2 regions of the Mesorhizobium sp. P2_E7 genome follow, and region 2 is predicted to be linked to the other one. Evidence: predicted binding sites of a transcription regulator. Region 2 holds the regulator's gene; the other holds the start of a gene.
The links. Region 2 encodes PhoB, which activates phosphate uptake and scavenging genes when phosphate is short. Its sites were predicted from a motif close to TGTCATNNANCTGTCAT; they were not measured.

Region 1 (14,866 bases), on a different contig from region 2:
TCTGGCAGCGTTTTGCCACCTATCGGGTCGGATACCGTATGATTGCCCATCACAATGTCGTCGACTTCAGCTGGGTGGCCAAAGATGTGGAGGACGAGCAGCGTGTGCTCGACCATCCGATGTTCGACAACTTCGTCGAGAATGAGCGCCGTTTCGTTGCCGACAACCTGTACGACGATGTCTTGCGGCAGGCTTTCGATCTCGCCGGCATCGACTATGGCCGCGCCGATTTCTCGCTGGTGGACGGGCGCCCGCAGATTTTCGAAATCAACACCAATCCCTACCATGCCTCGCATCGCACGCTCTATCGCGAGACGTATCCGGCCAGGATAGAGACGCAGCGGCTTGCCGAGGACAGGTTGTACGGGGCGCTGCGCGCCATCAACATGCCGAGCTACGACCGCATTGTGCTCGACGACCCTGCCCTTCAGCGGCAGCAGATGTTCAAGCGGCTTTTCACGGGGCTGAAGCGTGCTTGATCTTGCACGGGCGCACCGGTCTGACAGCCTGCCGGTCACTCAAATTCGAGGTCACCGACCATTTCGATTTCGGTTCGGTGGAATACCACCGGCTGTTCAGCCAGGCGCGAATGTCAGCCTTCCAGCACCCGGACTGGCTTGCCGCCTTCTACCGTCACCTGGCGCCAGCGCATGGCGCAAAACCGCTCGTGGTGACAGGCCGCGATGCCCAAGGCGACCTTCGCCTTGTCGTGCCGCTGGTCCGGCTCGCTGATCTGGATGGGTTGAGCCGCATCGAATACGCTTTTCTCGGCGTGACCGACTATGCCTGCCCGGTTATGGCCGACGGCACTTTGCCGGGGCCGGAAACGGTGCAGTGCTTTCGCGATGTCCTTGGCCCACATCACAGGCTGACGATCGGGCCCGTGCATCGCGACCATGTGCATCAATGGCGGTTGCTCCTGGGAACCGAACCCTTGACGCTCGACTTCGGTGCGCACGCTGTGGATTACAGCTTTCCCTACGCAGAATGGCGGCGCTCCAATCTCGGCACGCTTCATGCTGCGACTCTCGACCGCAAGGCGCGCCGGCTGGCAGATAGAGGCGGGCTTCGGCTGGAGCTTGTGCAAGCGCAGGATGTTCGCTCGGCCATGGTTGCGGCACGCGACTTCCGCGCAGGGCGCTTTCGCGGTGACCCGTTGCAGACGACACACGGCCTGGAATTCTACATCGACGTCGCCACCAGGGGAGCATGCTCAGGACTGGCGCGAACCTACCGCCTCGCCACTGAAGACGGTTGCATCGCGCTTGTCTTCGGGTTGGTCGACGGCGGATGCTTTCGCTACATTCTGCTCGCCTGCAACTACCCCCTCTACAGCCGACGTTCTCCCGGCCGCGTCGCACTCGACCGTGTCATGGCGGCGTGGGCGGTGGATGGCGGCACATCTTTCGATTTCACCATCGGCGACGAGCCGTTCAAGGCAGGCTTCGGCTGTTCGCGCAGCCCGATGTATGAATTCCGCTTGTGAAAAACGGGCGAGGTTTCCTGCCTGCCCGATCAGGCCACCGCCACGACATCGGCCGAATAGCGCAATTCGCGCAACGGTTTGACCCGGCTGGTCGTCTCGGCATAGAGCGGGTGCGCCTTGTAGGCGGCCAACGCCGCATCGTCCTCGAACTCTGCATAGACGACCACATCGATCGCGTCCGACAGCGGGTCGACCTTGGTGTTGAGCGTCACCTCGAACAGGTTTGAATGCGGGATCTTGCCCAGGTTGAGCAAGCCCGTGCGCACTGCCTCGACATCGTCCTTGCGCCGCGCGCTGAAGAAAACGATATGCCGGATCACGCCTGCCTCCACATCAGATTTGCCGGCATGTTTTGTGTGAGCGGGACGGCTGCGTCAACCGCCACGATGTCGCGCCCGGCGGTGCCGGAAGGCAACTTTGCAGAGGCGCAAAAAGCTAGCCCCCGCCGGTGACGTAGCGAACGATGCGCGACATCTCTCTGACCGAAGTGTCGAGATAGCGGCCACTGTTGTAGAGGCCGTCCCAGATCAGGAAAAAGGCGATGGCCATGATGACGACGACGTAACGCATGGCTGAAACTAACGTATGTGGCGGTTCGTAACCATAGTGATTTCGCCGAGGGTCGCGCTCTCCCGCGAATTCTGGCCTCGAGCCGGCTGTTTTTGGCCCAGCCGCGCCCACAGCTTGCCTCTTGAAGTTCTGGTGGATGCGGTGGAAGATTGTGGCGAAAATTCACGCAGGGTGCGGGGTTCGCGCCCGGCGAATGAAATGTGGAGGATGTGGAGGCCGGCAGATGTTGCGCCGTCACCGCGAAAGTGCAGGGGGATGTGAGATGGCTGTCAAGGAATACAAAGGCATAGGCGACGCCATCAGGCTGGACGAACTCAACTTCGCCGAGATCGTCAAGGGCTTGCCGGCCAAGGCGCGCATGGTGCTGTCGGCGGCGATGAAACTGCCGCGCGGTTCGCTGAAGGTGAGGATGCCGGATGGCCGCGCCGTTCTTGTCGGCGGCAATGCGCCCGGTCCCGACGCCGAACTGGTGCTGAAGAATTGGCGCCTGCCCGGCCGTGCCTTTTCCGGCGGCACCATCGGCGTTGCCGAATCCTACATGGACGGCGACTGGGAAAGCCCTGATGTAACCAGCTTCCTCGAACTGTTTGTCGTCAACTCGGCCGTTGGCGAACGCATCGCCGGCGGCGCCAGCTGGCTCATCAATACCGTCCAGCGCATCCGCCACTGGTTCAACGAAAACACCCGCACCGGCTCTAAGCGCAACATTTCGGCGCATTACGACCTCGGCAACGCCTTCTACAAGCAATGGCTCGATCCGAGCATGACCTATTCGTCGGCGCTCTATGCGACCGGCGCCAACGACCTTGAAAGCGCGCAGGCCGCCAAATACCGCGCCTTGGCCAAGGACACCGGCATCGGCAAGAAGGACCATGTGCTGGAGATCGGCTGCGGCTGGGGTGGTTTTGCCGAATTTGCGGCGCGCGAGATCGGCTGCCGCGTCACCGGCTTGACCATCAGCCGCGAACAGCACGACTTCGCCAAGGAGCGCATCCAGAAGGCGGGGCTGGCCGACAAGGTCGACATCAAGCTGCAGGATTATCGCGACGAAACAGGCACTTATGATCGCATCGCCTCAATCGAGATGTTCGAGGCGGTCGGCGAAAAATACTGGCCTGTGTTCTTCGGCAAGATGAAGGCCTGCCTGAGGCCCGGCGGCACCGCCGGCCTGCAGATCATCACCATCAACGAGGCCGCCTACGACACCTATCGGGCGCGGCCGGACTTCATCCAGCGCTATGTCTTTCCGGGCGGCATGCTGCCGACGCCGTCGATCCTGAAATCTCTGGGCAGTGACCACGGCCTTGCCCATCTGCGCGAGCGCGTCTTCCCGGACGACTATGCCCGCACGCTGGCCGAATGGCGTAACCGCTTCTGGCAATCGTGGGAAAAGATCGTCCCACTCGGCTTCGACGACCGCTTCAAGAAGCTCTGGGAGTTTTACCTCCACTATTGCGAAGCCGGCTTCAGAGCCAGCTACATCGACGTGCGCCAGGTGGTCTACAAGGCATAGAGCGTTTCACCGTTTCACGGAAACGGCGAAACACTCAATCGCTTTGTTTTGACGCAATTCCGAAGGGAAAACCGCTCACACTTTTCCTGGAATTGCTCCAGTGTGAGCGGGCATCTGCCCGCCCGCCCCTCAAAGCAGGATGCGGTACTTCGCGAACCCCGCTTCGCCCTCGCCCACCGGCTCGATCTTCAGCGATTTCACCGAGGCGATATAATCCTTTGCCTTGGGGCCGGTCTCGAACACCACGCTGGTTCCAGGCAGCGGCGTGAACGACCAATTGTCGTCCGCCGAGGGATTGATCGTGCCCTCGCTGACGACGTAGCGCACGATCACGTCGCGGTTGGTGTCCGGCGCCTCGTAGATGATCTTCGAAGCGTTGATGTCAGGGAAATTGCCACCGCCGCCGGCGCGGTAATTGTTGGTGGCGACGACGAATTTCGCTGCAGGATCAATGGGCTTGCCACCGAAGCTGAGGTCGACGATGCGGCTGGAGCTGGCATTGGCGACGCCACCCTTGGCATCGTATTTCGGCGGCTGCGACAGGTCTATCTTGTAGCTGACGCCGTCGATCACATCGAAATTGTAGGACGGGAATTCAGTGTCGATCAGCGCCTGGTCGGCTTTCCCAGCCTCGATCTTCCTGAAAATGCCGGCCGACATTTCCAGCCATTCCTTGACCTGCGCTCCGGTGATCTCAACCGCCCGTACCGTGTTCGGATAGAGATAGAGATCGGCAACGTTCTTGATGGCGATGTCGCCCACCGGCACATCGGTGTAGTAGTCGGCACCGTTGCGCCCGCCGGCCTTGAAGGGTGCGGCCGCCGAAAGCAGCGGCACATCCTTCCACTGCGTGCTCTTCAAGATATTCTTGAGGTACCAGCTCTGCGCCTGGTTGACGATCTGCACTGAGGGATCGTCGGCCACCAGCGCGAAATAGGAATAGAGCGGCGCCGACGTCTTGCCCACCGGGCGGCGAACATAGGCAAGCGTCGCCTCGTGGTCCGCCTTAAGCGCATCGACGATGCGCTGGTCGTCCGCCACCGTCGGCTTGTTCGCCTTGTCGACGCGCTCGTAGATCGGCCGTGCCTCCGAAGTCGCCGAGACCACGCGCCATTTCGATACATCGCGTTCCAGCAAAAGGTCGATCAGGCCCATATGCGAACCCCAAAAGCCGCCCATCACCGCCGGCTTGCCTTGCAGCGTGCCCTTTTCGGTGTCGACGCCGTCAAGCGCCTGAAAGTCCTTCTTGCCCGGGAAAACCAGATGCTGATGGCCGGTGAACACCGCATCGATGCCCTCGACGCCGGCGACGAAGAACGAGGCGTTTTCCATGCCATCGCCCTGTTTGATATCGATGCCGGAATGCGAGAGCGCAATGACGATGTCGGCGCCCGCCTCCTTGATCTCAGGCACCCAGGCCTTGGCCGCCTCGACGATGCCGCGCGTCCGGACATTGCCTTCGAGGTTCTTCAGGTCCCAGACCATGATCTGCGGCGGCACGAAGCCGATAATACCGATCTTGATCGGCTGCTCGGCGCCCGACCCGTCCTTGATCTTCTTGTCTAGGATGACGTAGGGCTTGAGATAGAGCTTGTCGTCGCGCGGGTTGGCGGCAAGCTCGGTGCCGCGGATCAGATTGGCGCAGACGAACGGAAAATTGGCCCCGGCCAGCACCTTGTCGAGAAACGACAGGCCGTAATTGAACTCGTGATTGCCGAGCGTCGAGCATTCATAGCCGAGCAGGTTCATGCCCTTCATGATCGGATGCAGATCGCCATCCTTCAGGCCCTTTTCGTAGGCGATGTAATCGCCCATCGGATTGCCCTGCAGGAGATCGCCATTGTCGATCAGCATCGCATTGGTGGCTTCCTTGCGCACCGCCGCGATCAGCGACGCCGTACGAGATAGGCCCATCGTGTCGTTCGCTTTGTCGGCGTAGTAATCGTAAGGCAGCACATTCACGTGGATGTCGGTGGTCTCCATGATCCTGAGATGCGCCTGGTTGGCCTGCGCGCGGGCGGAGAACGGATGCAGCATGATCAGCGCGCCTGTAGCGGCCGCACCGGCAAGAAAACCGCGGCGGGAGACGGGGTGGAGCAAAGGCGACATTGGTTTTCCTTCCCAGCGACGTGAACAGCCCAGCCCCGGCCGAAACCTTCGCGCCGAAAACTGGCCATGTCCATCGGGAAGTCAATCGATCAGCAAAAGGTGACGGCTGGATGAATATCCGTGGCCGACAGGAAGACCTCAGCCCTTGTCGTCATCGCCCTGGGTGATCAACCGAGCGCTGCGTTGGCCGGTAAAATAGATCCATAGCCAGCTAAGCGATACCGACAGCCGATTGCGGAAGCCGATCAGGAAGTAGATGTGGGCCACGCCCCACAGCCACCAGGCGACCCAGCCGGTGAGCTTGATCCAGCCGAAATCGATCGCGGCCGCCCACTTGCCGATCGTCGCGAGGTCGCCGGCATGCCGGTAGCGAAACGGACGCGGCGCGCTATCGCCGGTCAGCCGCGCCTTGATCGTCGCGGCAACATGCTTGCCCTCCTGCTTGGCGGAGGGCGCCACGCCTGGCACCGGCTTGCCATCCGGCCGCAACACATGCGCTGTGTCGCCGATGACGAAGATCTCCGGGTTGTTGGGCACGGTCAGATCGGGCTCGACCATCACCCTGCCCGCCCGGTCGACCGGCGCGCCCAGCCACTCTCCGGCAGGCGAGGCGGCAACGCCGGCGGCCCACAGGATCGTCCGCGCGGGAAGATGGGTATCGCCAAAGACGACGCCTTCGGCATCCAGGCGCGTGACGGCGCGGCCAAGCTCGACGGTGACGCCCAGCCGTTCCAGCGCCTTGCGGGCATAGTCGGACAGTTGCGGCGCGAAATTGGCCAGGATTCGGTCGCCCGCCTCGACCAGCACCACGCGCGCCTCACGCGTGTCGATGTTGCGGAATTCGCCGCGCAGCGTCTCATGCGCGAGCTCGACGATGGTGCCGGCAAGCTCGACGCCGGTCGGGCCGCCGCCGACAATGACCAGCGTTAGCAGCGCCTGGCGCTTGGCCGGATCGGTCTCGCGCTCGGCCTGCTCGAAGGCAAGCAGGATGCGGCGGCGGATCGTGGTGGCGTCCTCAAGCGTCTTCAGCCCGGGCGCAAACGGCTCCCATTCGTCATGGCCAAAATAAGCGTGGCGGGCGCCGGTGGCGAGCACCAGCGTGTCGTAGGGAACCGAACTGCCGTCCTCGAGCAGCACGCGGTTGGCTTGGCGATCGACGCCGGTGACGTTGCCCAAAAGCGTCGTCACATCCTTGCGCTTGCGCAACAGATGGCGGATCGGCCAGGCAACCTCCGACGTCGCCAGCGACGTCGTCGCCACCTGGTAGAGCAGCGGCTGGAAAAGGTGGTGGTTGCGCTTGTCGATCATGGTGATGCGCACCGGTGCACCGGAGAGCGCCCGGGTCAGTTCGAGACCGCCGAATCCCGCCCCCACGACAACGACATGATGGCTTGTTTCATTCATCGCACTCACCTCGTTTTCACCATCCTTATCTAGTGATTTTTGTGCACCGCAACAATCTCGTAGAGCGCAAGACTGCCATGCATCAAGGCTGCCCAAGACTCGCCTTCCAATGTCGCGAATGCCTATGTCGGCAGGCTCGGACGGGTATAGCCTCACACGCCAGGATCACGGGAGTGAGGCATGGCCAACGATCATGACGACGCCAAAGATGGCGAAGGCCCGGCGCAATATTTCTCGCCGCCTTGCTTCATGCATGAGCTCGATCCGGAATTCCGCTCGCCTTTGTCCGACTGGACCGATGTGCGCCGTTGGCGCAAGGCCGAGCGCGAACGGCTGATCGCGGCGCGTCTTGCTGTTTCAGCCGATGCGCGCGCAGCCATGTCGCAGCGTATTGCCGACGGTCTCGACGCGGTGATCGGCGACATTGCCGGCCGCATGGTCAGCCTCTGTTGGCCGTTTCGCGGCGAGCCGGACCTGCGGCCCTGGATGGCGTCGGTCAACGAACGCGGCGGCCGCACGGCGCTGCCCGTCGTTATCGAGAAGGGACAGCCACTGATCTTCCGCGCTTACGTCCCGGGCGACCGGCTGGAAAAAGGCGTCTGGAACATCCCGATCCCGGCCGAAGGCGACCCGGTGCTGCCCGATATCGTCATTTCACCGATCGTCGGCATCGATCCGCAAAACTACCGCCTGGGCTATGGCGGCGGCTTCTTCGATCGAACGCTGGCGGCAATGCCGTTCAAGCCCCTGGTCATCGGCGTCGGCTATGAACTGCAGCGCATCCCCACCATCTACCCGCAACCGCACGACATCCCGATGGACCGGCTGGTGACCGAGGCCTAAGCGCCCGTTCAACAAATGAAACCGGCTGGATTTCGCTAATGCCAAAAATCCGACTTGGTCGACGAATAGCATGATCTTCAAGGTGGCCACGCTGCGGAGCATCATTTCGACAGGCGCTCCGGGCGGATCCAACCATGTCCAGCCGCTCTGAACTGATTGCTTCGCAACGGGTGACACGGATGATCGGACGAACCATAGCAACCGCCCTTGCAATCGCGTTTTCCTTTTCGCCTGCGCATGCGCAACCACGGCATCGTTTGCCGAGCGGCTATAAATGGGGCCGCTGCCTGCTTGTTGCTGACGGTCAGACCCGCATAACCGGACGGTGCTCCTATCAAATCGAGCAAGGCGGCGATTTCAACATCCAGGGGCCCCGGCAAGTTTTTGCAGGGATCGACTATCCCGACACGCATAGTGGCGCCGGTGAAATGTCCGAAGATTACTGGGCGGATGTCTACAAGGACGGCTATGTCTGGGCGGGCTATGGCAACTCCGACATTCGCGCAACGCACGGCGATGAACGCTGGGAAGACCTTCGCCGCGAAGGCGCGTGCTATATCGGGAAGGACGTCCGGATCTGCCTTTGGCGTTAAGCCAGTTCCGGCTTCATGCCCATGGCGGTCCGATCGACGATCTCGCGCAAGGCAAATGACGAATTGATCTTGGTCACATGCGGCATCGCCGACAGCCACTCCTTGTGGATGCGCTCATAGTCGACCAGGTCCTTGGCGGCGATGCGCAGGATGTAGTCGTATTCGCCCGACATCAGGTGGCAGGACAGCACATTCGGGCAGCGCTTGATCGCCGCCTCGAAATCAGACAGCGTCTTTTCGAATTGCCCCGACAGCGAGATGTGCACGATCGCCGTCATCTGGTGGCCGAGCGCGGCATTCGAAAGCCGGGCGTGATAGCCGCGAATGGTGCCGGATTTCTCCAGATTGTCGAGGCGACGCGAGCAGGCAGACTGCGACAGGCCAACTCTTTCGGCCAGCGCCGCATTGGGTATGCGCCCATCCTTCTGCAAAGTCTCGAGAATGGCGATATCGATCCTATCGAGCGGCATTTCTAGTGATTCCTGCGAAAAACATGCTATTTGGCGCAACGATTATCGAAACGCATGATCCCGCGCAAGCGCATTCGCAAACACCTGCGCAACGATTCGTGGTTCACTGGGTTCATACAGGGAACGAGCCCAAAAGGGCCGGATGAGGAGAAGACAATGCGCGTCGGCTGCCCCAAGGAAATCAAGAACCATGAATACCGCGTCGGTCTGACGCCGGGCTCGGTCCGCGAATATGTCGCGCACGGCCATGAAGTGCTGGTCGAAACAGGCGCCGGCGCCGGCATCGGCGCCGATGACAACGCCTACCGCGCCGCCGGCGCCACCATCGCCAAGACCGCCGCCGACGTGTTTGCCAAGTCGGACATGATCGTCAAGGTCAAAGAGCCGCAGCCCAATGAATGGGCGCAGCTGCGCGACGGCCAGATCCTCTACACCTATCTGCACCTGGCTCCGGATCCGGAGCAGACCAAGGGCTTGCTCGCCTCCGGCGTCACAGCGATTGCCTATGAGACCGTGACCGACGACCGTGGCGGCCTGCCGCTGTTGGCGCCGATGTCGGAAGTCGCCGGCCGCCTGTCGATCCAGGCCGGCGCCACGGCGCTGCAGAAGGCCAATGGCGGCCGCGGCGTGCTGCTCGGCGGCGTGCCCGGCGTGCTGCCCGGCAAGGTCACAGTGCTCGGCGGCGGCGTCGTCGGCCTGCATGCGGCCAGGATGGCGGCCGGCCTCGGCGCCGACGTCACCATCATCGACCGCTCGATCCCGCGCCTGCGCCAGCTCGACGACCTCTTTGCCGGCCGCGTCCACACCCGCTACTCCACCGTCGAGGCGCTGGAAGAAGAATGCTTCTCGGCCGACATCGTCGTCGGCGCCGTGCTCATCCCGGGTGCTGCTGCCCCCAAGCTGGTGACCCGCGAAATGCTGTCGGGCATGAAGAAGGGCTCGGTGCTGGTCGACGTCGCCATCGACCAGGGCGGCTGCTTCGAGACCTCGCATGCCACCACCCATGCCGAGCCGACCTATGAAGTCGACGGCGTCATCCATTACTGCGTTGCCAACATGCCTGGCGCCGTGCCGGTCACCTCTGCGCACGCACTCAACAACGCGACGCTGCACTATGGCCTGCAACTGGCCGACAAGGGTCTGAAGGCGCTGGTCGACGACCATCATTTGCGCAACGGTCTCAATGTCCACAGAGGCAAGATCACCAATCGCGCCGTCGCCGAAGCGCTCGGCTACGAGTTGGTCGAACCGAAGGCGGTTTTGGCCGCCTGACCTGATCTAAAACAGCTTCTGCCTCCCTCACCCGCCGGTTGTACCGGCGGGTTTTTCTTTGTCCAAGATCCTAACATCGGAATTGAACAGGCTGGCAGACAACAAAAAAGCGGAGCCAAAGCCCCGCTTCCTCAGTCGTCGAGATTCCCGCCGGTTCATCCGCGGTCGGCAAATCCATCGACCTCTCCCTATTACCGTATGAATACGACGGGAGTGCGACAGCTCTCAACCGGTGCCGCCATGTTCGCGCCGATCGCTGGCGCTGTGTGAAGTGCTTCACATCAGACATTCGAAAAACCTGCGCAGACAGATGCTGCCAACTTGGCGGCCCCAGCTACCTCCCGAACGCCTGATGTCTCCTATGCAGGCCTCTTCGGCGGCAGCTTCCGTCACACGGTTCCCAACTGCCCGCCAGACCACCGGCGGGCATTTTTTTGCATTGCCGTCACGCGCGCTCGATGCGGCACTGATAGCAATTGTTGCGCGCCGAGCGGACATGGACATAAGCGATGTCGTCGCGCTCGAACAATGTCTCGGCTCGCGCCGCTATATCATGCGTCGGAATGACTCCGCCGCTGCCATAGACGATGCGGTCATTCGCTCCATAGCCGCGCACGATATAGTCGCTGCTCTCGAGCATGTCCGGAAGCGCTTCGGTTTCGGCTGCACGTTCGCATTCCTGCGCATGCAGGAAGATCGGTCCGGTCTCGGCGTAAGGCTGCAACGCCGGGAACGGCCGGTAGGCCAGGATCAGATAGCCATCGCCTTCGGCGACGTTTCTCAGGCAATGCCGGCAAGGCACGCCGTCGCCGTCGGAAATCCTGCGTTCGGGCGTCTGCCCATAGGCGTCCGGACCGCCGCGCTGCAGCGCTCTGACGTCTTCTGTCGGCAAGGCTTTGAACTGAACGGTCATGGCTGACTCTCCGGTGTCTTTGACCTGAGAATATGCCGCCACGCCGGTGCCTCCCACCCGATTCCGGCCAAGGCTGTGAGACGGCCAGCGGCCCGGCCATTTCAGGCCGGACTGCTGAAACGTTGCTTCAGAATTCCGTCCTGGTCAGCGGATGAAATCGTCGAAGCGGCGCAGCGTCACCCGGCGGTTGCGCCAGTTCTCTTCCTGGGTCTGCACCAGCAGGAATTCCTCGCCATAACCGACAGTTTCCAGCGCATAGCCCGGCACGCCAAACTCGCGCACCAGCGTGCGCTTCAGCGAGGCGGCGCGCTGCTCCGACAGGATCTGGTTCGACTGGAAGGAACCGACCGCATCGGTGTGGCCCTCGATCAGCACGCGGGCGCCGGGATCGCGGCGCAGAATGCGCTCCAGCGCGTCGGCGATGTTTTCGATCTTGCCGTATTGCGAGCTGGAAATGGCGGCCGAGCCGAAGGCGAAATTGATCGACTGGATGTCGATCGAGCGCGCCTGACGCCGCAGATCCGGCCGCCGTTTGAATTCGCGGATGGTGACGCGCTGGTTGGGGCGCAGTTTCACCCGGGGCGCGGCGTCGAGCTGTCGCTCGATCGTTGCCGCCGACGGCGTGGTCGCCTGTGCGGCGGCCAATGTCGGCCCAAGGGTCGGCAGCGCAAGTGAAGCAATCAGCGCTGCAGCAAATGTTCGTCGGCTCAGCATATCCTTCTCCTCGGCAATGGTCGCGTCAGTGTTGACGCCACCATGGCAGAGGCAGTCTGAAGCGCCGATGAATGGCAGGTTCAGCCTTCAGGAAGTCAAGGCCGCATGACGCTGGCCGAGCGCTCGGCGAAAGGCAGCGGATGCACGGTCTCCTTCTTTTGCGCCACCGGCGCAAAGCCGAGCTTCTGGTAGAGCGGCAAGGCGGCCGGATGGTCGAGTGTGCAGGTCTGCACCGTCACCCGTTTCGGCCCGTATGACCAGGCGGCGGCGATCGCGGCGCCCAGGAACCAGCGGCCGATGCCTTGCCCGGTCGCGTGCTCCATCATGCCGAAATAGGCGAGCTCGACTTCCTCAGGCAGATGCGGCTTGAGGTCGAAGAACCCCGCCGGCGCACCGTCGAGATAAAGCACGCGGATGTCGCGGTCCTCGCGGTGGATGCCGGCTGAGAGCTCGTCATCGTCCAGCCGCAGCACATTGACCCAATGCCATTTGCGCCCCACCCGATCCATTAGATAGCGGTAGAAATGCAGCGGAATGTCCTTGGTCTTCAACAGCGCGATCTGTTTGTTGTAGGGCACGGGCGGCGAATAGGCCGGCGGCACATGCATTTCCAGAAACGTCACCGTAACCTCGATGTCGTCCAGCACGCCGTTTTCCATCGCCATCATTCCTTGCCCGTTGCAACGGGCGTATCGGCCAGCCCGCCCCATTCCGTCCATGAGCCGTCATAGAGCCTGTTGTCGGTGTGGCCGAGCGACTCCAGCGCCAGCGTGATGACAGCCGCGGTGATACCGGAGCCGCAAGAGGTGACGACAGGCTTCGACAGATCGATACCGGCATCTTCAACGGCCTTGCGCAGCTGGTCCTTCGACAATAGCTCGCCGTCCCGCGACAGCGCCGAATAAGGCAAATTGCGCGCGCCGGGCATGTGACCGGAGCGGACACCGGCACGAGGCTCCGGCTCGGCTCCGGTGAAGCGGCCGGCGCCACGGGCATCCGCAATCTGGCTCTCCTTCGTTTCGACGATGCGGCGCATTTCGGAGAGGCTGGCGACCCGGAAGGCATCGAAATCGGCATGAAAAACATTTGGCGCGATCTTGGTCGGCTCCGCCGTCACCGGCCTGCCTGCCGCTTTCCAGCGGTCGAAGCCGCCGTCCAGCACGTAGACCTGGAACACGCCCATGACGCGAAACATCCACCACGCCCGCGGCGCCGAAAAAAAACCCGGACCGTCATAGACGATGATGGTGTCATCGGCCGAAATGCCCATGGCGCCGACATATTGCGCGAAATGCTGTGGCGAGGGCAGCGTGTGCGGCAGCTTGGCATCCGGGTCAGATGCCGCATCGTGATCGAAGAAGCGCGCACCGGGAATATGCGCGGCCTCATACTCGGCGCGTGCATCGCGCTTTTGCGCCGGCAGATACCAGGACGCATCGACAATCGTCAGGCCGGGCTCGCCAAGGCGGCTCTGCAACCAGTCCGCATCGACGGTGAAAGGGCTGTCATCGGCCATTCTTTTTCTCCTGCCCCGCGCACGCGAAGCATCTTGGTTTCAAGCCGCAGGCATCGGTCCGAAGCGGATGCGAAAACGCCGGTTCTCGCGGCCCTTCTTTTCGATCTTGCCGATGTGGATCTCACCGATCTCGCCGGTGCTTTTGACATGCGTGCCGCCACAGGGCTGGCTGTCGACCGAAGCGTTGTCGCCGATGCAGACCAGGCGGATCTTGCCGGTGCCGACCGGCGGCCGGACATTCTTGGATTTCACCAGGCCCGGATTGGCCGCCAGTTCCTCGTCGGTGATCAGCCTGATGAAGATCGGATGGTCGGCACGCACCAGCGCCATCAGCCCGGCGGTGACATCTTCCTTGGTGAAGCCGGCATCCGGAGCGTCGAAGTCGACACGGCTGTCATCTTCGGAGACCGCAGCACCGGTGATCGGAAACGGACAGACGACGGTGAGCAAATGACAGGCGGCGTGCATGCGCATCAGGAGATGCCGCCGCTCCCAGTCGATGGCGAGTTTTATCCGCTCGCCAATTTCGGGCACCGGCTGCTCCGGCGCCGGCACATGGATAATCTCGTCCTTGGTCTCGCCGGTGATGGTGGCGGCAATGGCGATGCGGCTGCCGTCGGCGCGCTCCAGCATGCCGGTGTCGCCGGGCTGGCCACCCGATGTGGCGTAGAAGATCGTCCGGTCCAAAATGATGCCGCCACGCTCGTTGATCGCGACCACGGTGGCTTCGGCCGTCTTCAAATAGGCGTCGTCGCGAAACAGCGCTTCGGTCTTGTGCGCCATCAGGCGACCTTCTCGTACGGCACTGAAATTGTGCTGCGCTCGTCCATCCAGCCCGGCACCGGCAGGTTCTTTTCGCGCAAAAATTCCGGGTTGAACAGCTTCGACTGATAACGCGTGCCGTAGTCGGCAAGGATGGTCACAATGGTGTGGCCCGGGCCGAGCTCGCGCGCCAGCCTGATCGCACCGGCAATGTTGATGCCGGTCGAACCGCCGACGCAAAGCCCCTCTTCCTGGATCAGGTCGAAGACGATCGGCAGCGCTTCCTCATCTGGCACCTGGAACGAGAAGTCGGGTGTGAACCCTTCGAGATTTGCCGTGATGCGCCCCTGCCCTATGCCTTCGGTGATCGAACTGCCGTCGGACTTCAATTCGCCGCTGGTGTAGAAGGAATAGAGCGCCGCGCCCAAGGGATCGGCGAGCGCGATCTTGACGTTCTTGCTTTTGGCCTTCAGCCCGAAGGCAACGCCGGCCAGCGTACCGCCCGAACCCACCGCCGAGACGAAGCCGTCGACCTTGCCGCCGGTCTGCGCCCAGATTTCTTCCGCCGTGGTGCGGATATGGCCGTCGCGGTTGGCGACGTTGTCGAACTGGTTGGCCCAGATCGCGCCGTTCGGCTCGGAACGCGCCATCTGCTCAGCCAGCCGCCCCGACAGTTTCACATAGTTGTTGGGGTTCTTGTA
Region 2 (14,866 bases):
TCATGCCGAGCATGCGGGTGTCGATCTCGGTCGCCTTCAGGAACCGGGCGACCGGGCCGAGTTCCGACGCACGCGCTGTGTCGGCCTGCGAAGGCGAGGTTGTGTCGGTCATGATGTCCTCCCAGCGGCTTGCCGTCTGACGCGGATGCCGGACCACAGCCTAGAAGTTAGCCGCCTCTGGCGGAAACACAAATCTTGTTGAGAAAACGCCGCGGCTTTGGGCCGCGGCGTCGATATCGAATGGAAACAGACCAAGCTTAGTTGCAGGCTGCGACGCTGCCGGCGGCGACGCCGGTGCAGACTTCGTCCTTCTTGATCCAGCCGGCGTCGATGACGACGTTGAGGTTGTCCTTGGTGATCGCGACGGGGGTCAAGAACAGCGACTTGACGGTGTTGCCGCCAGGCGTGGTGAAATCCTTGGCGCCGGCGATATCGCTCGTCTTCTTGCCGTCGGCGAGCTGCGAGGCGATCTCGGCGGCGTTCTTGCCGAGCTCGCGCGCGTCTTTCCACACCGATACGGTCTGGGTCCCGAGCGCGATGCGGTTCAGAGCGGCATGGTCGCCGTCCTGGCCCGAGACGGGAACCGTTCCGGCAAGGCCCTGCGCCGTCAGCGCGGCGACAACGCCGCCGGCGGTGCCGTCATTGGCCGCGACCACGGCATCGACCTTGTTGTCGTTGGCGGTCAGGAACTGTTCCATGTTCTTCTGCGCGTTGGCCGGCAGCCAGCCGTCCGTATAGGCTTCGCCGACATTCTTGATCTTTCCCGAGTCAATGGCTTCCTTGAGCACTTCCATCGAGCCCGCGAACAGGAAATCCGCATTCGGATCGGAGCCCGAGCCCTTGATGAAGACATAGTTGCCTTCCGGCTTGGCCTTGAACACTTCACGAGCCTGCATGCGGCCGACTTCCTTGTTGTCGAAGGTCAGGTAGAAGACGTCCTTGTTCTCGATCAGGCGGTCATAGCCGACCACCGGAATGCCTTCGTCCAGCGCCTTCTGCACCGCCGGGCCAATGGCGGAGGCATCCTGCGCCAGGATGATCAGCGAATTGGCGCCCTGCGAGATCAGGCTTTCGACGTCAGTCAGCTGCTTGCCGGGATTGGACTGCGCGTCGGCGGAAATATACTTGTCGCCGGCAGCCTCGATCGCCGCCTTCATCGCCGCTTCGTCGGTCTTCCAGCGCTCTTCCTGGAAGTTCGACCACGACACGCCGATGACCTTGTCCTTCGCCTGCGCGACCGACACCAGCGTCAGCGACATGGCGACACCCGCCAGCATGGCGGCTGCAAATCTGTTCATGTTAATCCTCCCTGCGCCGCGCGCGGCGCGACAAAACTGGCCCGAAGGCCGGCACACAGAGGCTCTATTTTTTCGAGCCTCGAAAAAATACTGGTCCAACGGCGAGGCGCTGTCAACATCGATTCTGATGGAATCTGATGGCCTCCGCGAATTTTTTCGAGACTCGCAATAAACAATGACAGCGCCGCCGGCTTCTGCCAATATTTGCGTAGCGCCCCTGACCGCCTTCATTATCATGAGGCGCGAGGAGGACCGGGAGGAAACAAAAATGTCGGTTGGAATCCGCCACGACGATTTGCGCCGTCGCAACCGTGCGATGGTGATTTCGGCCGTGCGCCGTGCCGGCCAACCGTCGCGGACCGAGATCGCGGCGACCACCGGCCTCAGCCATTCGACCATATCGGCGATCTCGTCGGATTTGATTGCGGAAGGCATCCTGGCCGAAAGCAAGCCCGGCGAGACCGGCGCGCTGAAACGCGGCCGGCCGCAGGTCGGCCTTGGCCTCAACCCGGAAGCGGCGGCGGTGATGACCGTGGTGCTGTCGCTGAACTTCCTCTCCGTCACCGTCATTGACTATGCCGGCCAGGTGGTCGCCGAGGAACAGCGCCGGCTCGACACGCTGACCATTTCGCGCGACGAACTGATCGGCGAATGCACTGCCATTGTCAGACGCCGGCTCGAGGATCCCGACCTCGACGTCCAGAGCGTCGCCCGCATTGCCATGGGCATTCAGGGCATCACCGATTCGCATGCGCGCGCCATGCTGTGGTCGCCGATCACACCGCTGACCGACATTGCCTTCGCCGACATACTGGAAGCGGAATTCGGCATTCCGGCCACCATGGAAAACGACTGCAACATGATGGCGGTGGCGCTGCAATGGCGCCAGCCTGACCGCTATCGCGACGATTTCATCGCCATCCTGCTCTCGCATGGCATCGGCATGGGGCTGGTGCTGAAGGGCGAACTGTTCACCGGCACCCATTCGTCCGGCGGCGAGTTCGGCCACATGATCCACCGGCCCGGCGGCGCGCTGTGCCGTTGCGGGCGGCGCGGCTGCGTCGAGGCCTATGCCGGCAACTACGCTATCTGGCGCAGCGCAAAGATGATGAGCGAGGATGCCGAACCGGTCGATGTCGGCGACGCCGACATGCGGGCGCTGGCCGCACGCGCCCGCGAGACGGATGGCCCGGAGCGCGAAGCCTATCGCAAGGCGGGCGAGGCGCTCGGCTTCGGCCTTGGCAGCCTGTTCGCGCTGATCGACCCCGCCCCTGTCGCCATGGTCGGTGTCAGCGCCGCCGCCTTCGACCTGATCGAGCCGGCATTGCGCGAGGCGATCGCCCAGACCGCCGGCGGCCAGCACTCGAAGTCGATCTCCTTCGACACCGAGCCCAACGAACTGCCGTTGATCCGCGAGGGCTGCGCCATGCGGGCGCTAAGCTTCGTCGACCAGGAGATTTTCGCGCCCGGCATTCAAGCGAAGACCGGCAAGCACGTCGCCTGAGAGGCCGGCGACGGCCCGGCGCGCCGGGCTCTAGTCTTCGCGGATGGCGTAGCCGGCGCCGCGGATGGTGCGGATGACGTCCGGCATGCGGCCATTGTTGACCGCCTTGCGCAAGCGACCGACATGCACGTCGACCGTGCGTTCGTCGATGTAGATCGTCTCGCCCCAGACATTGTCGAGCAGCTGGCTGCGTGAGAACACACGGCCGGGGTGGCGCATCATAAATTCGAGCAGGCGGAACTCGGTCGGCCCCAGTCGGATCTCGCTCTTCTTGCGGTAGACTCGGTGCGATTCACGGTCGAGCACGATGTCGCCGACCTTGAGCACGCTGGACAGGACTTCCGGCTTGGCGCGGCGCAGCAGCGCCTTCACGCGCGCCATGAATTCCGGCGTCGAGAACGGCTTGACCAGATAATCGTCGGCGCCGGTCGAAAGCCCGCGCACGCGGTCGCTCTCCTCGCCACGCGCGGTCAGCATGATGATCGGCAATCGCTCGGTCTCGGGCCGCATCCTGAGCCGCCGGCAAAGCTCGATGCCGGACACCGCCGGCACCATCCAGTCGAGCACCAGAAGGTCGGGCACATTTTCCTGCAGCCGGATTTCGGCCTCGTCGCCGCGCGTTACCACTTCGACCTGGTAGCCTTCGGATTCGAGGTTGTAGCGGAGGAGCACGCCCAGCGGCTCCTCATCCTCCACGACCATGATGCGTGGCGCAATCATCAGCAGTTCACCCTTGTCAGGCCGACGTGGCCATCGCCGTCTCGTCCTGCTTCGGGCGATTGGCAGGCAATTGCTGGCCGGTCAGCACATAATACGCATTTTCAGCGATGTTGGTGACATGATCGCCGATGCGCTCCAGATTCTTGGCGCAGAACAGAAGATGCGTGCAGGCAGTGATGTTGCGCGGGTCTTCCATCATGTAGGTCAAGAGTTCACGAAACACCGACGTGTATTTGACGTCGATGCGCTCGTCCTCATTCCTGAGCTTCGCCAGCGCGGCCGCATCGGCGGCGGCATATTCCTCGACCACCCCTTGCACCTGGATCAGCACCAGTTGTGCCATCGCATCGATGGAATGCGAGAGGTCGCGCGGCGTGACGCTCAAGCCCACAGTGCCGACGCGCTTGGCGATGTTCTTGGCGAGATCGCCGATGCGCTCGAGGTCGCCGGCCATGCGGATCGAACCGACCACGGCGCGCAGATCGTTGGCCATCGGCTGGCGCTTGGCGATGAGCGTGATGGCGCGGTCGTCGAGTTCACGCTGGCGCGCGTCCATGATGGCATCATCGGAAACCACACGCTGCGCCAGCGCGTTGTCCGACGTGAGCAGCGCTTTGGTCGAGCCGCTGACCATCGACCCGGCCAGATCGCCCATGTCGCGGATCAGCTTGCTGATCTGGCCCAACTCTTCATCGAAGGAGGCGACGGTATGTTCACCCATGATCCTGGTCCTCGTGCCTGAAAATTCAACCGCTGGACGGCTCAGCCGAAGCGGCCGGTAATGTAGTCCTGGGTGCGCTTGTCGTCGGGATTGGTGAACATCTTGTCGGTGGCGCCCTCCTCGACCAGGTAGCCGAGGTGGAACATCGCCGTGCGTTGCGACACGCGCGCTGCCTGCTGCATCGAGTGGGTGACGATGACGATAGTGTAGTTCTGGCGCAGTTCGTCGATCAGCTCCTCGACGCGGGCGGTGGCGATCGGGTCGAGCGCCGAGCAGGGCTCATCCATCAGGATCACTTCCGGCGAGACCGCGATGGCGCGCGCGATGCACAGGCGCTGCTGCTGGCCGCCGGACAGGCCAGTGCCGGGTTCCTGCAGGCGGTCCTTGACCTCGTTCCAGATCGCCGCCTTCTTCAGGCTCGACTCGACGATCTGGTCCATGTCGGACTTGCGCTTGGCCAGGCCATGGATGCGCGGGCCGTAGGCGACGTTCTCGTAGATCGACTTCGGGAACGGATTGGGCTTCTGGAACACCATGCCGACGCGAGCCCTGAGTTCGACGACGTCGATGTTCTTGTCGTAGATGTCGTCCTCATCGAGCGTGATCTTGCCGGTCACCCGCGCTGAATCGATGGTGTCGTTCATGCGGTTGAGGCAGCGCAGGAAGGTCGACTTGCCGCAGCCGGACGGGCCGATCAGCGCGGTCACCTGGTTTTGGCGGACGTCGAGATTGACGTCGAACAGCGCCTGCTTCTCGCCGTAGAACACGCCGACCTTGTCGCCGCGCATCTTGATCACTTCGTTCGACTTGGCGTTCATTTTGTCGCCCACTGCGTTTTCAAGGGACTGTTCGGTCATGATGTTCATACCAAATTGCCTTTTTTCTACCAGCGCCGCTCGAACCGGCGCCGAAGCACGATCGCGGTGATGTTCATGGCCATGAGGAAGACCAGCAGGATGATGATGGCGCCGGACATGCGCTCGACAAAAGCGCGTTCGGCCTCGTTTGCCCACATGTAGATCTGCACCGGTAGCGCGGTTGCCGGGTCGAAAGGTGTCTTCGGATAGTCGGCGACAAAGGCGACCATGCCGATCAGAAGCAGTGGTGCGGTCTCACCCAACGCGCGCGCCAGGCCGATGATGGTGCCGGTCAGGATGCCGGGCGCGGCCAGCGGCAGGATGTGCTGGAACACCATCTGCATCTTGGAGGCGCCAAGCCCAAGCGCTGCCGAGCGGATCGACGGCGGCACCGCCGCAAGGGCGGCGCGCGTGGCAATGATGATGGTCGGCAGCGTCATCAATGTCAGCACCAGGCCGCCGACGAAGGCGGCCGAGCGCGGCATGCCGAGGAAGTTGATGAACACGGCAAGCCCGAGCAGGCCGAAGACGATCGACGGCACCGCCGCCAGATTATTGATGTTGACTTCGATCAGGTCGGTGAAGCGGTTCTTCTTGGCGAATTCCTCAAGATAGATCGAGGCGGCGACGCCGATCGGCAGCGCCAGCAACAGCACGATCACCATCATGTAGAACGAGCCGATGATCGCCACGCCCATGCCCGACGTCTCAGGCCGGCTGGAGGCGCCATAGGTGAACAGGCCCGTATTGAAATGCTCGGCCATCACGCCATCGGCCTTGAGCTTGTTCATCCAATCGATCTGCTGGTTGGACACCTTGCGGCGGGCTTCATCGACACTGAGGTCGATCTGGCCCTTGAAGGCGGAGTCGAGATTGGCGGCGGCCAGGATGTTGACGTCACGCGTCGTGCCGATCACCGAGGGATCGGCGGCGACGATGTCGCGCAGCTGGACGCGGGCGCCCTCCGACAGGAAGCCCTTGAGCTTCAGCATCATCGGCTTGTTGGCGGGATCGATGCCGAGTTTGGCGACCAGTGCGTTTTCGGCGAGCTTGGGATAGTTCGCCTTGATCAGCACGTTCGGATCGGTGGCGCGCTTGCCGGAGGGATCGATCACCTTCTCGTCGAAGGTTATCGGCAGCGTCACCGTCGTCTGCCAGAAGGCGGTGTAGCCTTTCGAGACGATGGTGATCAGCATGATGGCCAGGAACGCCAGGCCGACCGAGATCGCAATCACACCATAGATGCGGAAGCGGCGTTCGGCGGCGTAGCGCGCCTTCAGCCCGATGTCGCGGCGCGGGCGCGCGACAGCACCCGCCATCGTGTCCAGGGGGATGTCGGTCATTCGTACTGCTCCCGGTACTTGCGCACGATGTAGAGGGCGACAATGTTCATCACCAGCGTCAGCGCGAACAGCGTCAGGCCGAGCGCGAAGGCGACCAGCGTCTGCGGTGAGTTGAACTCGAGATCGCCGGTCAGCTGGTTGACGATCTTGACGGTGATGGTCGTCATCGCCTCGAATGGATTGGCGGTGAGATTGGCGGCGACGCCGGCCGCCAGCACGACGATCATCGTTTCGCCGATGGCGCGCGACGCAGTTAGCAGGATGGCACCGACGATGCCGGGCAGTGCCGCCGGCAGGATCACCCGCTTGATCGTCTCCGAGCGCGTGGCGCCCAGGCCGAGCGAGCCGTCACGCATGGCGCGAGGCACCGCGGTGATGATGTCGTCGGACAGCGACGACACGACCGGGATCAGCATCACGCCCATCACCAGGCCAGCGGTGAAGATGCTCTGGCCCTGGATGAACGGCGAGCCGCCGGTGAGTGCCGCCGACAGGTCGCGCATGAATGGCCCGAGCGTGACCACGGCGAAGATGCCGTAGACGATGGTCGGGATGCCAGCCAGCAATTCCAGCGCCGGCTTGACCACCGAGCGCACGCTGCGCGAGGCATATTCGGACATGTAGACCGCCGACATCAACCCGACCGGCACGGCCACCAGCAGCGCGACGGCGGCAATGTAGAGCGTGCCGGCGAGAAGCGGGATCAGGCCGAACTGGCCCTGGCTGCCGCCCGAACCGGCGGCGGCGAAGCGCGGATCCCACACTGTGCCGAAGAAGAAGCTCATCGGCGACACGCTTTCGAAGAAGGTGATGGTCTGGAACAGCATCGACAGCACGATGCCGACCGTGGTCAGGATGGCGATGGTCGAGGCCGCAAGCAGCCCCCACAGCATCAGCCTCTCGACATTGTTGCGCGCCCTGGCGCGCGGCGCGATCTGCCGCAGCGCATAGAAGGCGCCGGCGATCGACAGTGCAAGTGTGATCACCGCGCCAAACAGGCCGAGCCTGTCCTGGACCTTGTTGGCCTCGACGGCGATCGGAATCATGTAGTCCTGCGTGTCGGTGGCCAGCGCCACGCCCTTGGCGATGAGCAACGGCTGCAATTCAGCGAAGGTGGCGGGAAGCGGCGTAGCGGCATCGAGCCGGCGCAAACCCTTGGCGAGGCTCTTCACCAGGCTGGCGTCGAGCGCTTCGCTGGCGACCTTGGAGTCGACAGTGCGTTCGGGCAAGGCGGCGTGGATGTGCCGGTCGAGATAGAAGGACGAGCCAATGTCCCAGACGGCGAGCAGCAGGACGGCAGGCAGGACGGCGAGCAGAAAGGCCCACCAGCCGTGGTAGTGGGCGCGCGAATGCGGCTTGACCTTGCCGGTATCCTGCGCCGCGGCGCGCTGGCGGCCGATCACGAAGGCGACCACGCCGATGGCAATGACTATGGCGAGTACGAGCAAGGACGACATCACCCACCCCAGGGAAAATTCAGATCGCCGCCGCCGTTGCGGCAAGCGGCAAAATCAGGGCGCGGATTTGGTCCGCGCCCTGATCCGGTCAGTTGATTACATCGTCTTTCCGGCGGCGAAGGCGTCGCGCTGGCTCTGACGCTCGGCGTCGGGAGCCGAAACCAGGCCGTACTGGGCGAGCGGGCTTTCCGGGCCGATCATCTGGTCGTCAAGGAAGAACTCGACATATTCCTTGAGGCCGGGAACGACACCGAGATGCGCCTTCTTGACGTAGAAGAACAGCGGGCGCGAAACCGGATACTTGCCGGTTGCGATCGTCTCGGTCGAAGGCACGATGCCTTCCACGGTGGCGACCTTCAGCTTGTCGGCATTGTTCTCGTAGAAGGCGAGGCCGAACACGCCGACGCCGGTCTTGTTGGAGTCGATGCGGGCGAGCGTCTCGGTGTAGTCGCCGTCGATGTCGACAGCCTTGCCGTCCTTGCGGATGGCGATGCAGGTCTTGCCGATTTCCTTGTCGTCGGCAATGCCGGCGGCCTTCAGGGCGGCCTTGTCGCAGCCGGCGTCGAGAAGCTTGGTCTCGAACACTTCGCGGGTGCCGTGCTTTTCACCGGGGATGTAGGCAGCGATATCCCAGTCGGGCAGCTTCGGGTTGACCTGGTTCCACTTGGTGTTCGGATTGGCGACGAGCTTGCCGTCAACCACCAGCTTGGCGGCGAGCGCCTTGTAGATGTCGGCGGGAACCAGCGCCCAATCCGGGCCCTTGATGTCGGTGGCGAAAACGATGCCGTCATAGCCGATGCGGACTTCCTGGACTTCCTTCACGCCGGCGTCGGCGCAGGACTTCAGCTCGTCCTTCTTGATCGGACGCGAGGAGTTGGCGATGTCGATGGTGTCTTCGCCGACGCCCTTGCAGAATTCCTTGATGCCGGCGCCGCTGCCGCCGGACTCGACAACCGGGGTCTTGAAGTTGGTGAAGGTTTCGCCGAACTGCTCGGCGACGATCTTGGCGTAAGGCAGCACGGTCGACGAACCGGCGACCTGGATCTGGTCACGCGCAGCGGCGACACCGGACGATGCGGCGAACGCTACCGCCACGGCCGATGCCGTAACGAGGAATTTCTTCATGTGGCCTGCTCCTGTTCGGAAGATGGTCTCTCGGCGCCCTCTTCAGCCGGCGCCCGCTGAGGCCAATAGCCTTCGATTATTACAGTCGCATGACAGTTTCGTGTCAGCCCGGTAACGTCGGATGGACGCACAGAAAGCCGCAGCCGGCCTGCCTCGCCGGCAGAGCCGCAGTTTGCCGCTGGAATCATAAGCTTGCGGGATTTTGCGTCGGCATTTGTCCCGGCGGATCGCAGGCCGCGATGCCGAGAAAGAAAAACCGGACGGAAGCGCGTTGCCCGTGGCCAGAGCGTATCTTGGCTGAGCCATCGCCAAAAACAGGTCCGTTGGGGTAGATTTCGACGCTGTTTCTTGTCGGCGGTCGCTTGCTCCCGCCCGTAACTGAATGAGCGGTTTGTTGCGGCCATTTTCCCGAATGGGCGCAAGCTTTGATATGGTGCGATCGCACCATACCGCTGGACGCCGCTGATCTGCCGAATCCCGGTACTGATACCAGTTAGCCGGCGTCGCGTTTGGCTTCGCTCGCGATGCCGGCCCAGCGTTCGACCTTTTCGAGCAGCGCCTTGGGACTGATCGGCTTGGGCAGATAGTCGTCCATGCCGGCTTCCAGGCAGCGCTCGCGGTCGCCCTTCAAGGCATGCGCGGTGACACCGACGATCGGGATATGCGTGCCGCTCTCTTCCTCCAGCCGGCGAATCGCGGCCGTGGCTTCGAGCCCGTTCATCTCCGGCATCGAGACATCCATCAGGATCATGCGCGGATTGAGCCGGCCGAAAGCATCGAGCGCCTTGCGGCCGTTGCCGACGATCTCGAAGCTGAAGCCGGTTTCACCGAGGATCTGGGTGAACACCATCTGGTTCACCTCATTGTCCTCGGCAACGAGGATATCGAGCCCGCGTTCGTTGCCGCCTGCCCGGGCGCGGGCACGCAGCGGCGGCGGGTGCAGTTGCGATCGCTCGGACGCGCCCCGTGCCGTCGCTGTCGACGTCGGCTGTACCATCGCTTCGCCGGAACCGCCGCTTGCGGCCTCCGGCGCAGGGTCTGTTGTGCCGTGGCGATGGCGCTGGATGGTGGCGACCAGCGTCTCCAGCAGCACCGAGGAGCGCGCCGGCTTGATCAGCTGCGCATCGATGCCGAGATCGCGGTAGCTGGTGTTGGCGAGCGACTGGTCGACCGAAGTCAGCATGATGATCGGTGTGTCGGCGAGCCCCGCGGTGTTGCGCACGACGCGCGCCATTTCGGCACCGCTCATCCCCGGCATCTGGTAGTCGAGCACGACACAGTCGACCGGCACGCCATAGGCGGCCGCGGCAACCAGCACCTTCAGCCCTTCGGCACCGCTTTCGGCAGCGCAGGAATCGAAAGTCCACGACACCATCTGCTCGGTCAGGATCGAGCGGTTGACGGCGTTGTCGTCGACGATCAGCACCCTTGCACCGGTGACGTCGACGGGCATGATGCGCTGCCCTGTCTGCTGCCCGGCCCTGGGCAGCGTGACGGTGAACCAGAAGGTCGAGCCCTTGCCCTCGGCGCTCTCGACGCCGATCTCGCCGCCCATCAGCTCGACCAGCCGCGAGGTGATGGCAAGGCCGAGCCCGGTGCCTTCATGGCGCCTGGTCGACGAGGTATCGACCTGATTGAACTTTTCGAAGACGGCCTTCAGCTTGTCCTCCGGAATGCCTATGCCGGTGTCGGTGACCGAGATGGTGAGCCTGGTTCCGGCCACAACCCTCTCGCCGGTGACATCGACCAGCACATGGCCTTCGTCGGTGAATTTTACCGCATTGCCGAGCAGATTGGTGACGATCTGCCTGATGCGGCCGACATCGCCGATGAACAGGCTTTCCAGGCCCGGCTCGACGCGCACGATCAGTTCGAGGTCTTTCTCCTTGGCGCGTGTCGACACCAATGTCGCAACATCCTCGATCGCCTCGGGCAGGTTGAACGGCGCCGGGTCGAGCACGAGCTGGCCGGCATCGATCTTGGAGAAGTCCAATATGTCGTTGATGATCGTAAGCAGCGCGTTGCCCGACTTGACGATGATGTCGGTGAACGTCTTCTGCTTGGGGTCGAGGTCGGATTTGGCGAGCAGCTCGGCCATGCCGAGCACGCCGTTCATCGGCGTGCGGATTTCGTGGCTCATATTGGCCAAAAATTCCGACTTGGCGCGGTCGGCGAGCACGGCGCGCTGGCGCGCCTCGCGCAGTTCGGCCTCGCGCATTTTCAACTCGGTGATGTCGGTGGTCGATCCGATCAGATAGAGCGAACCGTCCGACGCGATCATCGCGCCCTTGCGCGCGAACTGGTGACGCACATTGCCGTCGGCAAGCGTCACCGTCTCCTCGATCTCCTGCGTCTCGCCGGTGCGCAGCACGGCCATATCGCCGGCGACGAAGGCCTCACCGTCCGCGCCGAAGATCTCGACGTCGGTCTTGCCGATCGCCTCCTCCTTGCTGAGGCCGGTCAAGTCGCACCAGCCCTTGTTGACGTAGAATTGGCGCAGGTCCGAGCGCTTGGCGTAGATCGACACCGGCACATTGTCGATGAGATTGCGGAACACCTCGTTCTCGCGCATGCTCTCTTCCAGCGCCTGCTCGCGCGCCTTGACGTCGGTGATGTCGGTGCTGGAGCCGACCAGATGCACCGAGCCGTCAAGCGCCACCAGGCGGCTCTTGCGCGTCATCAACTGCCGCACCGTGCCGTCGCGATGTGTGACGGGCTCCTCGACCTCGCGCACTGCCCCGGTGACGACCACTTCGGTGTCGTCATGGCTGTAGCTTTCGGCATCGTCGGCGCCGAACAGCTGGCGATCGGTGCGGCCGATGACATCTTCCTTGGCGATGCCGGTCATGGCGCACCAGGCCTTGTTGACGAATTCGATGCTGAGATCCTGCGCCTTGATGAACGCAGCGACCGGCAGTTCGTCCATGACGTGGCGGAACAAGTCGATCTGGCGCATCGAATCCTGCAGCGCCTTTTCGCGGCTCTTGATCTCGGAAATGTCGACACGCACGCCGATGAAGGTGCCGTCCTCGGTCCGCATATCGTAGACCTGGTACCAGCGGCCGTCCGGATTGAGACGCTCGTAGGAGGTGTTCGGCAAGTGGTAGCGGGCGAGGATTGCGTTGAGCCAGACGTCGCGGTCGCCGTCATAGAGCCTGTCGATCTCTGGATCCCCGCTCAGTCGGAAATAGCCGACCGAGTGTCCCAGTTCCAGCGCGTCGCGGAAGCTGCTGCCGGGCTGCCAGGCCGGCACCAGTGCCGGCAGCGTGTCCTGCAGCTTGCGGTTGGCGAAGACAAACTTGTCGTCGCGGTCGTAGATGATGACGGCGGCGGGGAGCGATTCCAGCACCGTGGCGAGGGTCTTGCGCGCGTCTTCGGCTTCCGTCTCGCGGCGCTTCATGTCGGAGATGTCGAACAGGAAACCGGCGACATAGTTGCGGCCACTTGGCATGCCGACGCGGTTCTTGCGCACGATGCGCGAGCGCCTGGCGCCCTCGACCTCGAAATTCTCCTCGATCTCGTAAGGCGTGCCGGTCGCCAGCACGGCGCGTTCGCTATCTTCGAACAGCGCGGCGTCCTTGCCCGGCATGAAGTCGCCGCCGGGCCTGCCCAGCATCGCTTGCGGCGTCTGTCCGAACAGCGCCGAGAACGCCTCGTTGACGAACACGAAGCGCAGATTGTCGTCCTTGACGAAAATCGGGTCCTCGACGGCGTTGATCACCGCCTCGGCCAGGCGCGATTTTTCCAGCGCCTCGGCGAGTTCGGCCTGGCGATCCTTCATGTCGGTGACGTCGACATAGGAGATCAGCCTTTTGCCGCCGGCGAGCGGCGCAAGCGATGCAATCAGCGTACGGCCGTCATTGCGCGGCAATTGCCTGGAGCCCACCACACCGGCCGTGATTTCCGCTTCGCGCTCGGCGATGTGGCCCTGCCATTCGGCGTCGTCCGCGCCGTAGGGGTCCATATCGCGGCTGGCCTGCATCAGCTCGCGGAAGTCGCAGCCGATCCCGGCGCGTCGGGGATTGATTTCCCAGAAATCATAGAAGGCGCGGTTGATCACCTCGGCGCGCATGTCCGCATCGAGCACAAGCACGCCGATCGGCATCTGGTCGACCATCGTGCGAAGATTGGCGAAGGTCTCGGTGATTTTGGCGTTGGCACTCTCGATCTCGGCGTCGCGACGCTTGAGCTCGGAGACATCGTAGTAGGTCAATAGCCGCTTGCCGCCGGACAATGGCGTCACCGAGAACATCATCGTCCTGCCATTGGCATGGAGAAATTCGCGCGGCGCAACCGAGCCGGCGCGGATCTCCTCGATGCGGGTGGCGAGGTAATGCTGCCACTGCTGTTCATCGAGATCGCCATAGATGCCGTTGCGGCGGTTGAGCTCCATCAGCAGGCTGAACGGCGCGCCGACAGTGATGGCTCCGTCGGGAATCCTGGAAAGGTCGCGATAGGCCTTGTTGACGATGAGCGTGTCGAGCTTCGCGTCGAGCAGCACGACGCCCATATGCATGGCATCCATCGTCCGCTCGAGATCGGCAAGATGCTGCGTGCTTTCGTCTGCCGCGGGCTGACCACTCTGTGCCTGCCGAAGGTCGTCCAATGCACTGGCCAGCGCCGTGACGTTGCGGCCAATGCCGCGATAGCCGGTAAATTCGCCCTCTCCGTCGAAGCGTGGGGAGCCGCTGATCGAAACCCAGCGGCAGCCGGGGCGGCCGCCCTTCAATTCATAGACGAAATGGCGAAACGGCCGATGCGCCTGCAGATCCTCCAGATGCGCGGCGGCCTGTCGATTGCCATGCGACATCTGCTTGAGGAAATCGAAGCGGAAACGGCCAAGAATGCTGGCGGGATCGATGCCGGTAGCGGCCTGGTAATTCTCCGAGAGCCAGGAAAAGCGCAGTTCGGCGTCGGTCTCCCAGATCCAGTCGGCGTCCGCCTCGACGAGTTCGTTCCGCGCTTCGGGTAACGCCACGACGGACATGTCCTCGCGGTTCACAGCCCCTTTTCCGGAACCGCGTCCGCCGCGTGTTCCAACAGTCCCGTCAGCCATCCCGTTCCCACCCCGAAAGCCAAGGCCGAACCCCCTCAGCGGTTCGCCGGCGGAATGTGCCCGAGAAGCATTAATGATCCGCTAACCATAATGCATCGAGACTGCGGCCAGAGCCCACATTGCCCTGCGGTATTCCGCCGGTTGTCGGCGGAACCCCGGCCGGGCTATAAGTCGGCAGGGGTATTGCGGATGACTGGTTGGATCGTGCCTTGTTTCCTGGGGCTGGCGCTGCTTGCGAGCAGCGGCTGCGCGCGCAGCTATGACGGCACGGTGGTGATCCCGAGGCCGCTCGATATCAGGCGGGTCTGGGATCGCGACCCGTCGCAGACCGAGGCCAGCAAGATGCAGGCACAAGCAGGCGTGTTTCCGACGCCGCCGCCGCAGGAGCCGTACCGGCCGGCGGTACGCCGGCACACGACAACGATTGCTTCGCCGAGACGGCACGTCAGATCCAGCCCGCCCGCGATGGCTTCCGAACCGGCCGACCCGCTCACCTGCAAGAATGTCAGCGAGCCCGGCAAGCGCTACAGAATGGTCTGCGAATAGGCTCCCGATGCATGTCGCCTGAAGTGACCCGGTTTTTGGGATCACGACATGCATAAAAAAAAAGGGAATTTTGGCGGCGCGCGTCAGTCCGCCGGGAAGAATGCCGGCCCAACCATCCTGACCGGCCGCGAGAAAGCTTCGACCGATTGCTGCTGGGCAGCGCCGATAGCCTGCGGGGCATCGGCTTCGGTCGGGGGGACTTGCGAAACCGTGCCGAGATCCGGCTTAGCCGACGGCAA

Region 1: the regulator PhoB is predicted to act here: its motif matches at 5,778-5,794, upstream of AC1DYC_RS06665 (bifunctional 2',3'-cyclic-nucleotide 2'-phosphodiesterase/3'-nucleotidase).

What each region holds. Positions count from the first base shown of each region.
Region 1 covers NZ_JBFUER010000001.1:1,312,658-1,327,523, forward strand. Annotated here, with positions in the region: gene AC1DYC_RS06640 (hypothetical protein) at 1-479, shown strand, start outside; gene AC1DYC_RS06645 (GNAT family N-acetyltransferase) at 476-1,486, shown strand; gene AC1DYC_RS06650 (Dabb family protein) at 1,516-1,806, opposite strand; gene AC1DYC_RS06655 (hypothetical protein) at 1,922-2,056, opposite strand; gene AC1DYC_RS06660 (class I SAM-dependent methyltransferase) at 2,319-3,569, shown strand; gene AC1DYC_RS06665 (bifunctional 2',3'-cyclic-nucleotide 2'-phosphodiesterase/3'-nucleotidase) at 3,699-5,678, opposite strand; gene AC1DYC_RS06670 (NAD(P)/FAD-dependent oxidoreductase) at 5,817-7,082, opposite strand; gene AC1DYC_RS06675 (5-formyltetrahydrofolate cyclo-ligase) at 7,263-7,925, shown strand; gene AC1DYC_RS06680 (hypothetical protein) at 8,060-8,518, shown strand; gene AC1DYC_RS06685 (Lrp/AsnC family transcriptional regulator) at 8,515-8,988, opposite strand; gene ald (alanine dehydrogenase) at 9,145-10,260, shown strand; gene AC1DYC_RS06695 (DUF1203 domain-containing protein) at 10,706-11,173, opposite strand; gene AC1DYC_RS06700 (OmpA family protein) at 11,318-11,887, opposite strand; gene AC1DYC_RS06705 (GNAT family N-acetyltransferase) at 11,983-12,546, opposite strand; gene sseA (3-mercaptopyruvate sulfurtransferase) at 12,552-13,403, opposite strand; gene AC1DYC_RS06715 (alanyl-tRNA editing protein) at 13,443-14,186, opposite strand; gene AC1DYC_RS06720 (cysteine synthase A) at 14,186-14,866, opposite strand, start outside.
Region 2 covers NZ_JBFUER010000003.1:239,048-253,913, forward strand. Annotated here, with positions in the region: gene AC1DYC_RS20235 (sugar ABC transporter permease) at 1-112, opposite strand, end outside; gene xylF (D-xylose ABC transporter substrate-binding protein) at 258-1,298, opposite strand; gene AC1DYC_RS20245 (ROK family protein) at 1,567-2,802, shown strand; gene phoB (phosphate regulon transcriptional regulator PhoB) at 2,833-3,522, opposite strand; gene phoU (phosphate signaling complex protein PhoU) at 3,539-4,243, opposite strand; gene pstB (phosphate ABC transporter ATP-binding protein PstB) at 4,285-5,109, opposite strand; gene pstA (phosphate ABC transporter permease PstA) at 5,127-6,443, opposite strand; gene pstC (phosphate ABC transporter permease subunit PstC) at 6,440-7,900, opposite strand; gene AC1DYC_RS20275 (PstS family phosphate ABC transporter substrate-binding protein) at 7,997-9,025, opposite strand; gene AC1DYC_RS20280 (PAS domain-containing protein) at 9,519-14,012, opposite strand; gene AC1DYC_RS20285 (hypothetical protein) at 14,271-14,627, shown strand; gene AC1DYC_RS20290 (DUF2865 domain-containing protein) at 14,711-14,866, opposite strand, start outside.